3 regions of the Lentibacillus sp. Marseille-P4043 genome follow, and region 2 is predicted to be linked to each of the others. Evidence: riboswitches for the same ligand, from Rfam matches in the RefSeq annotation. Region 2 holds a riboswitch; each other region holds the start of a gene.
The links. A riboswitch is a leader RNA that binds a small molecule or an ion and turns the genes downstream of it on or off. The one in region 2 is predicted to bind cyclic di-GMP.
Positions count from the first base shown of each region.

Region 1: it holds a riboswitch for cyclic di-GMP, as region 2 does, so the genes downstream of both, C8270_RS05980 (chemotaxis protein CheX) here and C8270_RS11235 (prepilin-type N-terminal cleavage/methylation domain-containing protein) in region 2, are expected to answer to the same signal.
Region 3: it holds a riboswitch for cyclic di-GMP, as region 2 does, so the genes downstream of both, C8270_RS00750 (hypothetical protein) here and C8270_RS11235 (prepilin-type N-terminal cleavage/methylation domain-containing protein) in region 2, are expected to answer to the same signal.

Region 1 is NZ_LT984884.1:1,174,636-1,177,918, reverse strand. It holds gene C8270_RS05985 (chemotaxis protein CheA) at 1-1,248, opposite strand, end outside; gene C8270_RS05980 (chemotaxis protein CheX) at 1,272-1,733, opposite strand; cyclic di-GMP riboswitch class I at 1,829-1,931, opposite strand; gene motB (flagellar motor protein MotB) at 2,213-2,998, opposite strand; gene motA (flagellar motor stator protein MotA) at 2,976-3,283, opposite strand, start outside.
Region 2 is NZ_LT984884.1:2,307,874-2,311,156, reverse strand. It holds gene pilM (type IV pilus biogenesis protein PilM) at 1-630, opposite strand, end outside; gene C8270_RS20760 (prepilin peptidase) at 643-1,092, opposite strand; partial or broken gene C8270_RS20755 (prepilin peptidase) at 1,129-1,395, opposite strand; gene C8270_RS11235 (prepilin-type N-terminal cleavage/methylation domain-containing protein) at 1,491-1,865, opposite strand; cyclic di-GMP riboswitch class II at 1,906-1,990, opposite strand; gene C8270_RS11230 (type II secretion system F family protein) at 2,036-3,235, opposite strand; gene C8270_RS11225 (type IV pilus twitching motility protein PilT) at 3,236-3,283, opposite strand, start outside.
Region 3 is NZ_LT984884.1:147,000-150,282, reverse strand. It holds gene C8270_RS00755 (M3 family oligoendopeptidase) at 1-1,045, shown strand, start outside; cyclic di-GMP riboswitch class I at 1,457-1,543, shown strand; gene C8270_RS00750 (hypothetical protein) at 1,673-2,041, shown strand; gene C8270_RS00745 (hypothetical protein) at 2,090-2,800, shown strand; gene C8270_RS00740 (methyl-accepting chemotaxis protein) at 2,854-3,283, shown strand, end outside.

The DNA.
Region 1 (3,283 bases), 1.1 Mb from region 2:
TTTTCCCTCATCTGTTTTACCAAGCTTTTGTCGATCTTCTGGTGTTTCAACCCCATGATCAATTGAATTACGAATCAAATGAACCAAGGGATCTCCTATTTCATCAATCACCGTTCGATCGAGTTCGGTTTCTGCCCCGATAATCTCCAGGTTAACCTTTTTATCCAAATCTTTGGCAAGTCCTCTAACCATTCTTGGAAAGCGATTAAACACTTGTTCAACGGGAACCATTCGCATCGTTAAGATCAAGTTTTGCATGTCCTCAGAGACTCTTGACATGTGCTCAACTGTATCCTGTAGATCGTTGTGGTCTATCTTCGTAGAGATGTCTTCCAATCTACCACGATCAATGACTACTTCTTCAAACAAATTCATCAGATCATCGATTCTGTCAATATTTACACGAATTGTCTTTTGACCTGGTTTGTTATGGGACTTTGCGGATTTAGTTGTCTTTTCCTCTTCCTCCTGTTTATTTTCTTTTGGATTATTAGGAGTCTCTTTACTTTCAGTAGGTAAAATTGATATCTCCACTCGTTGAACCTCGGAAACTTTGTAAATCATTGCTTGAATTTCTTCTTTTGCCATAGTTGAAAGAAGGATAACCGAAACGTCCTGTTCAAATTTCTCTTCCTCTATATCTTCAACTGGGGGAATCGATTTAATCACTTCACCACTATTTTCCAACACATCAAAAACCATATACATACGAGCCGCTTTTAACATACAGTCCTCTGTTAATGAAATGGTTACTTGAAACACATTAAACCCTTGCTCTTTGGCTTGATCGACAACCGTCATCTGGTACTCATCTAAATCAAAACTGACTTGCTCTGTTGCTACATGTGTACTTGGGGCAACAACAGTTTGTCCTTTTTCAAATTGCTCTAATTGACTTATAAGAGTTGAGACATCCTTCTTGCCGTCTTCTCCTTCACTAATTGCGTCAACCATTTCTTCCAAATCCTCTGTTGCTTCAAAAAGAATATCAATTAATTCAGAAGTTACCTCTAATTGGCTGTTTCTAATTTGATCCAGTACGTTTTCAGTCTGGTGTGTTAAAGAAGCAATATCGTCAAATCCCATGGTTGCAGCCATTCCCTTTAATGTATGGGCAGAGCGAAATATTTCATTTACAATAGAAAGATCGTGTGGCTGCTTTTCTAATTCAAGAAGATTGTCATTAACTGCTTGTAAATGCTCACGACTTTCATCTAAAAACATAGTTATGTATTGATTGGTATCCAACAGTAGACCCTCTTTCTATTTCATTAATCAAGTAACAAATAAAGATCCATCTCTCCAACTTTCTCAAACATCACCGTCACTTGAAGGGCCCTTTTATGTCCTGATAAAGTCATCGTCCCTTCAATAATTGTTGGTGATGTGATATCAGTATGAAGATCTTTTTCGACAATGTTGGTTGACATGCCTCCTGCAATCATGTTCCCTAATTCACCACTAAAGGATGAAAGCATTTCCCCTTCTAATGGCATACCAAACATTACTTCACCAATCGCGCTAAAAATACTTGTGTTTCCTGATAAAACCAACTTTCCCTTTACATCGCCAGTAATACCAATTAAGACCCCATATTGAAGATGCAAGTCTTGTTTTAATAAATTTGGTTGTTTTATCTCATGTGCTACTGGTACTACATTACTCAATGATGACAGCGTTCCGTTCAGCAATTCCGTTACAGCTTTAGCGTTTCCAACCGTCGTATTTACCAAAGTGACACTCCTTTTTGATTTATGTATTTTGATAAAGTGTAAAAAAAAGGGCTATTCCAGGTTATAGAATAGCCAAATAGATTTAAAAATCATAGATTGGTAGCCAGGCGATCATTGATGCAAGATCATATAAAATGTCCATTCAGTAGACCCTAGGCTTTGCGTCCTATCCTTTCGAATAGTTTGCCTTTATTATATACGACTTTATTACTAGTTCTAAAGTAATGATAAATTAACTTACGACAAAATTCAACAAATTTCTACATTTGGGCACAAAAGTGGAAGCGACCGTTTAGCGACGTACGGACTGGACTGAACCGTAGGAGATAAAGGAAACACGGTGAGCGAGAGCGAGGCGATGTTGACTTATCGTACGGAGGTGAGGGAAGTCTCGCTAGTCGCTGGGCGCTGGAGCTGGACGTGGCTCGTCATACCCGAGAACAAATTGGAGCCAAATTTTACACTTATCTCTTAAAAAATTACTGTTTTCCATTATCATCTTCATCATCACTTAATTCTAACTCGTGATTTGGCAATATAAGGACTTCTACCCTCCTATTCTTAGCTCTATTCTCATTATTTGTATTAGGGACTATTGGCTGGTATTCTCCAAACCCTTTTGCACTAAACCGTTCAGGGTCCAATGTGTCATTTTGCAGTAACAGTTTCATATAATTAACAGCCCGCATGACACTTAATTCCCAATTTGATCCATAATCACTCGTTTTAATTGGACGGTCATCCGTATGTCCACTTACAACAATTTGGTGTGGTGGATCCGTATGTAAAAATGTTGATACCTCTTTTGCAATCCGCTTCCCAGCATCATTTACAGTGGAACTTCCAGAATCAAAGGTGACGTCATTTAAGATCGTAATTAATAACCCATCATCTGTTAATTTTGCTCCTAATGATTTAGCGAGGTCATTATTTGTTATGTATGCATTAATTTCATTCTTTAAATTCTCTAACTGTTCCCGTTCTTGCATTTGCTCCTTCTCATTGCCGGTGTCCTTTTCATCTTCATCCGTTTTAATCGTTTCACCTTCAGAATCGGTTGGTCCGGAACCTTTCTCCATGAACCCGTCACCACCGGAAAATTCACTTTTGAAAACCTGCGAAAGCTGTTCATATTTTTGTGAATCGATTTCACTCATGGCAAATAGAACGATAAACAATGCAAATAAAAGCGTTAGTAAATCCGAATAAGGTAACAACCATGACTCATCAACTTCATGCTCTTTACGCTGTTTCTTCCGTCGCATAGTCATCCTCCTGATTGAGTTTTGCCAATTCTTTCTGAGATAGATAAGAACTTAACTTATCTTTTACTACTTGGGCAGATTCACCATTGGTTATCGACAAAATGCCTTCTATCATGATTTGTTTTAACTTTACCTCATCTTTAGATTTCTCTCTTAGCTTGTTTGCAAACGGATGCCATAAAACATACCCTGAAAAAATACCAAACAATGTCGCTATAAACGCAGCCGAAATAGCATGACCTAAAACATCGATATCGTTTAAATTACCAAGAGCAGCAATTAAGC
Region 2 (3,283 bases):
TATTTTCATATGCCTTGTAAAAATGGCTTTATGTTGCTGGAAAACCGTTAATACAAGTGCATCGCGATCCCAGTGGATAAGTAGGATGTGCTCCTTTTCATCCGGCTGATGCAAATAATAATATCGGTAAACCGCTAGCGATGTAAGATCCGCAACTACTGGTTTCAGTCCAACTTCTTCAAAAATAGCTACAAAGGCCGTTATTTTCTCTTTGGGATACGCAAATAATAAAATCTCTCTATTTTCCCTATCATTGTCCAAAAATTCAATTGCTAAAGCAGGATTTGCAAATGGTAAATACAAGCTATTACCAATTTGTGTATTTACATATCCCATTGCTTCTTCTTTGGATAATGCTGCAGGAATCTGTAATTTCCGAACAACTACAGTATCGTCTGGAAGCGAAAAATACAGCTTTTTTCGCTTCCATTTTTGCTGATGTACAAGAAGATTTACCGCTTCTAAGAAAGCAGATTTGTTAGCAATTGTTCCGTCTTTTATTGTACCGTTTGGCAATTCTACTTCCCCATATGTAACTAAACCACTGCTGGAAGCATTTTTATGAAATGTATAACGTAACGAATGATTTGTGATAACCATATTTACTCTGCCATTATTCATCAAACCCATGTTGTCACCTGCTTATAAAAGATTTAAATACCAGTTTAATAGAGAGTCACCGTAAAAATAGGTTACAATTGCCGCCACAACTATATATGGCCCAAATGGAATAGGCTGTTTACGTTCAATCACCTTAAATAGGAGCAACAGCATGCCGATAAACGCACCAATCACACAAGCGAGGAAAAACGCTAGTAACACCTTTTGCATTCCCAACACAATTCCTAGAACTCCAAACAATTTCATATCCCCCGCTCCCATACCGCCACGGCTAACAAGGATTACAATCGCAATAACAGCAAAACCAATTAAGGCTCCAACAATTGCTGACCACCACGGATCAAGGGGTTCAACGTATCGCATCACGATAAAAAGTGGTAAAAAGAACAGTAATAGCTTATCGGGGATCAACATGTATGTAATATCAGAAACGAAAATAATGATCAACATCGACATCAATAATAATGCCATGATTAACTCCAAATGCAAACCAAATAAAACGTAACTACATGCAAACAGAAATCCAGTTGCTATCTCGATTATGGGATAAATCGGGGATATTTTTACCTGACAATGCCGACATTTCCCTAGCTGCAGTAGGAATGATAATACAGGGATAAGCTCATACCAGGAAAGCGTTTGTTTGCATTGTGGACAGATTGAGCGATCATTTGCAAAAGGCTGTTTCGTGGGTAAACGTAGACCAACGACGTTAAAAAATGAACCGAAGATTAAGCCCAATAGGAAGAATAAAAAAATTAGCGAAGTGTCCATTCACAGTTCTCCTTGCAATAATATAGTGAATAAAACGCCCTGTCACAGTCGGTGCAAGGCGTTAAAATATTATGATTACGATTCGTTAATTAGTGTTAATCTTCGGATGGCTTTCCAATATCACTTGTGTATTCGAATGTTCCATCTTCATTTTTCTTTACAGTACCCTCACCATATGTTTCTTCTTCTTCACCAGGAACTTCTGGAATTTCTTCTAAATAACCTTCATCTTTTAATTCAGAAACCTTCATATCATCACTAAACTCACCATTAACATCAGCCAACCTTGCAGCATTTAATATTAAATCAATATTGGCTTGTTTAGCATCGTTTTCTGATTTACTGATAACGTTCCCAACTGCTGGAATCGCAATCGCTAAAATAATTCCCAAAATAACGATGACTGCTAGTAACTCTACCAACGTAAATCCTTTTTCCTTTTTCAATATTTTCTTCATTCGTGCAAACACAAAAATCCCCACCTTTTTATAATGATAGAAAGCTATGAGAACTTAATTAGTCGGTTGCACTACTCACTCCTGACTATCCAAAGTGCCCAGATTAAAGATAGTCTATCATCGCGCCCTACTTTAGTCCTATTAAGATTATAATTGATTACTAGACAAAAATCTATATTATTCTATTGAATATTTCCAAACAGCGAAAACATCGGAATAACCACTGCCGCAATAATACTGCCGACAATTACGGTCAGGATAATAATCATAATTGGTTCGATTAATGTTTTGATTCGATTGGACAATTGTTCCACTTCTTCTTCGTAAAATTCTGCAGCCTTTGACAACATATGGTCTAAAGTCCCGGTTCTCTCCCCAATTTGAATCATTTGGATGACTAGTGCAGGAAAGGCCCAATGCTTTTTCATTGGTTTTGTAATCGATTCGCCTACTTCAAGGGATTTACGTGCCTTTTCAAGCACATCTTGCATGACACGGTTTCCAACAACCTTTTCAGTTATTTCAACAGATTGTAAGATGGGTACGGAACTATTAACCAACGTACTCAGTGTTTGTGTCATACGGACTAATGCCCCTTTATGCACGAGTACACCAAGAAAGGGGAGTTTCATTTTTATCACATCAATACGATAAATGAAAGCATTATATTGCATAAGATACTTATATACTAGTAAGCAAAGTACAACTAAAACGAACAATAACCACCAATAAGAACCTGCCCAATCACTTAAGGTCATAACGAATTGCGTGAAAGCTGGTATTTCCCCGCCAAAGGAATGAAACATACTAACAAATCGTGGTACGACAAATACTAATAAAAATAAACTAAGTAAAAGTGTTATAACACCAACAACACTTGGATACAATAGCGCAGAAATAACCTTTTGTTTGTTTCGGTACGCTTTCTCATAATAATCAGCCATTTGATTTAAAATTTCATCTAACTTTCCACTAGCTTCTCCTGCACGGATCATGTTAACAAGTAGTGTTGGGAAAACTTTTGGATGACGTTCTACAGCTTGGGAAAGGGCTTGTCCCTGCTCAAGCTGCTTGTTAATATCTGTAAGCGCGTTTTTTAATGAATAATTTTCCGTTTGCATCATCATCGTTTTGGTAGCGTCTGAAATAGAAATCCCTGCATGAATTAACGTAGCATATTGCCGAAGAAAGATAACAAAATCCTTATTTTTGATCTTTTTATTTAAAATAATGTCTTTGTTCCATGGTTTGGTTTCATCGATAGCAAAAATGATCAACCCGTTTTTCTCCAGTTGAAACAGTGCAGCTTTTTTGGAATCCGCTTCAATTTTCCCTGTTATTTTTTGCCCCGAAATTCGTTTGCCAGTATATTGATAGTTCATCTAATACAAACCCCTCTCCTGCATAAAAGGAGCAGCTGTTTCATAAGC
Region 3 (3,283 bases), 2.2 Mb from region 2:
GGAATATAATCGTATGTCTAAAGAAACGCTTGATGCGATGTGGTCAGCAGTTGCCGCTAATAAACAGCCTTTCATTGACTTTTTGAATCAAAAGGCTGACCTATTCGGTATGGAAAAACTGGGCTGGCAAGACGTGGATGCTCCGGTAGCATTAGGTGATGAGAAACCGACCCGATTTACATATGATGAAGCATGTGACTTTGTGATTGACCATTTCGCTTCCTTTGGTTCAAAGCTTTCAGGTTTTGCCAAACATGCGCTTGAAAATCGTTGGGTAGAGGCAGAGGATCGTCCAAACAAACGACCAGGTGGGTATTGTACAGGACTTCCAGAATTTGAGGAATCACGAATTTTTATGACATTCACTGGTACGCCAAACGATACTAGCACACTAGCCCATGAACTTGGTCATGCGTTTCATAGTCATGTTATGAAGGATTTACCTTATATAAATCAAGGGTATGCCATGAATGTAGCGGAAACGGCAAGTACATTTGCAGAAACAATTATCGGGAATGCAACGGTAGAAAATGCAAAAAACGCTGGGGAAAAAATTGCCTTATTAAATTCCAAATTGGAAAATGCTACGGCAATGTTTTTAAACATTCATGCACGATTTTTATTTGAAAATGCCTTCTATAAGGAACGAACAGAAGGGATTGTTTCGGAAAAAAGGCTGAATGAATTAATGGTTCAAGCACAAAAGGATGCATACAACGATAGTTTATCCAGCTATCATCCGCATTTCTGGTGCAGCAAATTACACTTCTTTATTGATGAAGTGCCGTTCTACAACTTCCCTTATACGTTTGGTTATTTGTTTAGCTTAGGAATTTATGCCGAATACTTAAAACACCCAGAAGGCTTTGAAGAAAAGTACATTGCTCTATTAAAAGATACAGGTTCTATGAAAGTAGAAAATTTAGCAGAAAAACATTTAGGTGTTGATGTAACCAAACAAGATTTCTGGGCAGCAGGAATTCAATTAATGGCAAAAGATGTGGATGAATTTATTCGTTTGACAAATGAAGTAGGTAAAAACTAAAGAATAGGAATGGTGCTTGTCGGCATTAGGGACAAGCACTATTTTTTATGGCTTTTTACCAAGTATTTGCGATGGATTTGCCTTATTAGTGTGGCATGGATAATATATGTGTTGTTTAATAGATCAATGATTATTTTTCAATAGAAGGTTTGAAGCTCACATCTACTGAAATAGGGACATTGTGGGGAGAATATATAAATGGAACAGCCGTTGATAAGCGGGACGTGGGGACAGGTTAGGTGTCCCGCGCGGCAAGCTTGCCACTATGCCAATTCAGCCTGGGACAAGAAACCTGTCCCCGCGTCCCATATATCCAATTTTGGAAAAAAACTCTATAATCGACAAAAATCGACAAAATGTTTATAATGATATAGTAATATATGAGCATGAGTTTAGTCCTATGTTTATAAAAATTGAAAAAGGTAAACTTATCGAAAGGTAAGGACACAAAGCTACGAGTCTAAAATCCCTATGGATAATGATAGTCGGGTTGCCAGTATTATGTGAAGGATTATTTGGTTATCCCTGTCTACATATGGGATAGTCTTTTTTTATGCTCTTACGAAAAAACCATACAAACTGCAACAACGAAATGTAGCGGATTATAGGAAAAAAGGAGGATTAGAGATGATAGTTGTAGATAAAAAGAAATATAAAATGGCGGTAAATGAACCCGTCAAGGAAGTACATGTACAGGTGCATGGATTGATGAGAGAGGAAGATGTAGAAGGTTATATGACAGATTTACAGGATACAATTAATAAAGTATCAAGACAAAATTATACATTTGTTGTCGATGCAACTTACCAAACGCCGGTTCCATCAAAAGTGGTACCACAGTTGGAAGAAACGATGCAATTTTATTCCACCTTGGGTTTTAAGGATGTCCTTGTAGTAAATCCTTCATCTAAGATTGCTCAAGTGCAAATTAGGAATGTACTTGAAAGAATAGATTTCTCAGGTACAATTGTCGATGATGTACCTCGTTCTGTGTAATGTTAGGTTTCTAATTAGGAATTTTTAAATGTGAAAGGAAGTTAATAAGTGCAAACAACATTAGAGTTATATACATACGAAATTATAACGAAGGAACAAACAGATTTAATTCAGAGAGCAGCTGAGTGTCTAGCACGTTCATTTGTTGGAGTGGATGTTTCAGGCAAATGGGTACAGGAACCGATGGTAGGTCAGTTAAATATAAATTATGAAGATTTCTTCGAGTTTACCAAGGATTATTTAAACACTATAGTTGATCAGGGATACTGCGCAGTCGCTCAAGATAGTAATAATGAGGTTGTCGGTGTCTTTGCCGGTGATACAAATGCGCCAGAGATTATCGGGGAAGATGTATTTGAAGGTTCTTTTTATGATATGAATGTTATTGTGCATGCTTTGGAAGATGTGGATAAACGCTTCTTGGAGGATTATAAAGAACGAAACGGAAAAGAACTTAATGACGGAGAGATATTCCACCTATTCATGATAGGGGTAACAGCTGAACATAACCGTCACGAAATTATTCAGCAATTAGGAAATAGACTGATAACAAAGGCATCTTCGCAAGGGTTGAAGGCTGTTTTGGTTGAAGCGACAAATCCGAAATCGATACGTGTTTTGGAAAAGTATCATAATATGAAGAAATACACAGATGTTGAAGGAAATTATATTGTTCATAAATATCAAGATAATAGTAGGTTGAATGATATTCCTTTAAATACAGCCGATGGAACTTATGTATTGATTAGGGAACTTTAAGATTTTCATTATAGATCGAATCAAATAATAAAAAAGCAGGGGATTTATTAATCATGGAAGCCATAATGTTAGTTATTATTGTTATCTTATTGGGGACAACAGTGTATTTTGCTTATCAATATTTTTCACTGAAGCATCAACCCCATATAAATAAAGAAATCTTAAATGGAATGAGAGAAATATCGGCAGGTAATATCGGTAGTAAAGTTGATGAAAAAAGCGCCGATCATACTGTATTTAATCAACTAATCGAATTCTTTGGCCATGTAAGGGAGAAGTTTCATTCATTTTCAACAAGTGTTCATAAAAAAGGAGAAAATCTTGCTGAAGTCGGTGAATACGCAACCGAGAAAGCCGATATTGTAAGAGCAGCAATCGATGAGGTAGGTAGAGGATTAAAGAAACAATTAGTAGCTACAGAAGAAAGTACAATGTCTATGGAAGAAATGACACAGTCTATCGAAGATCTTTCGGTGAGGTCAA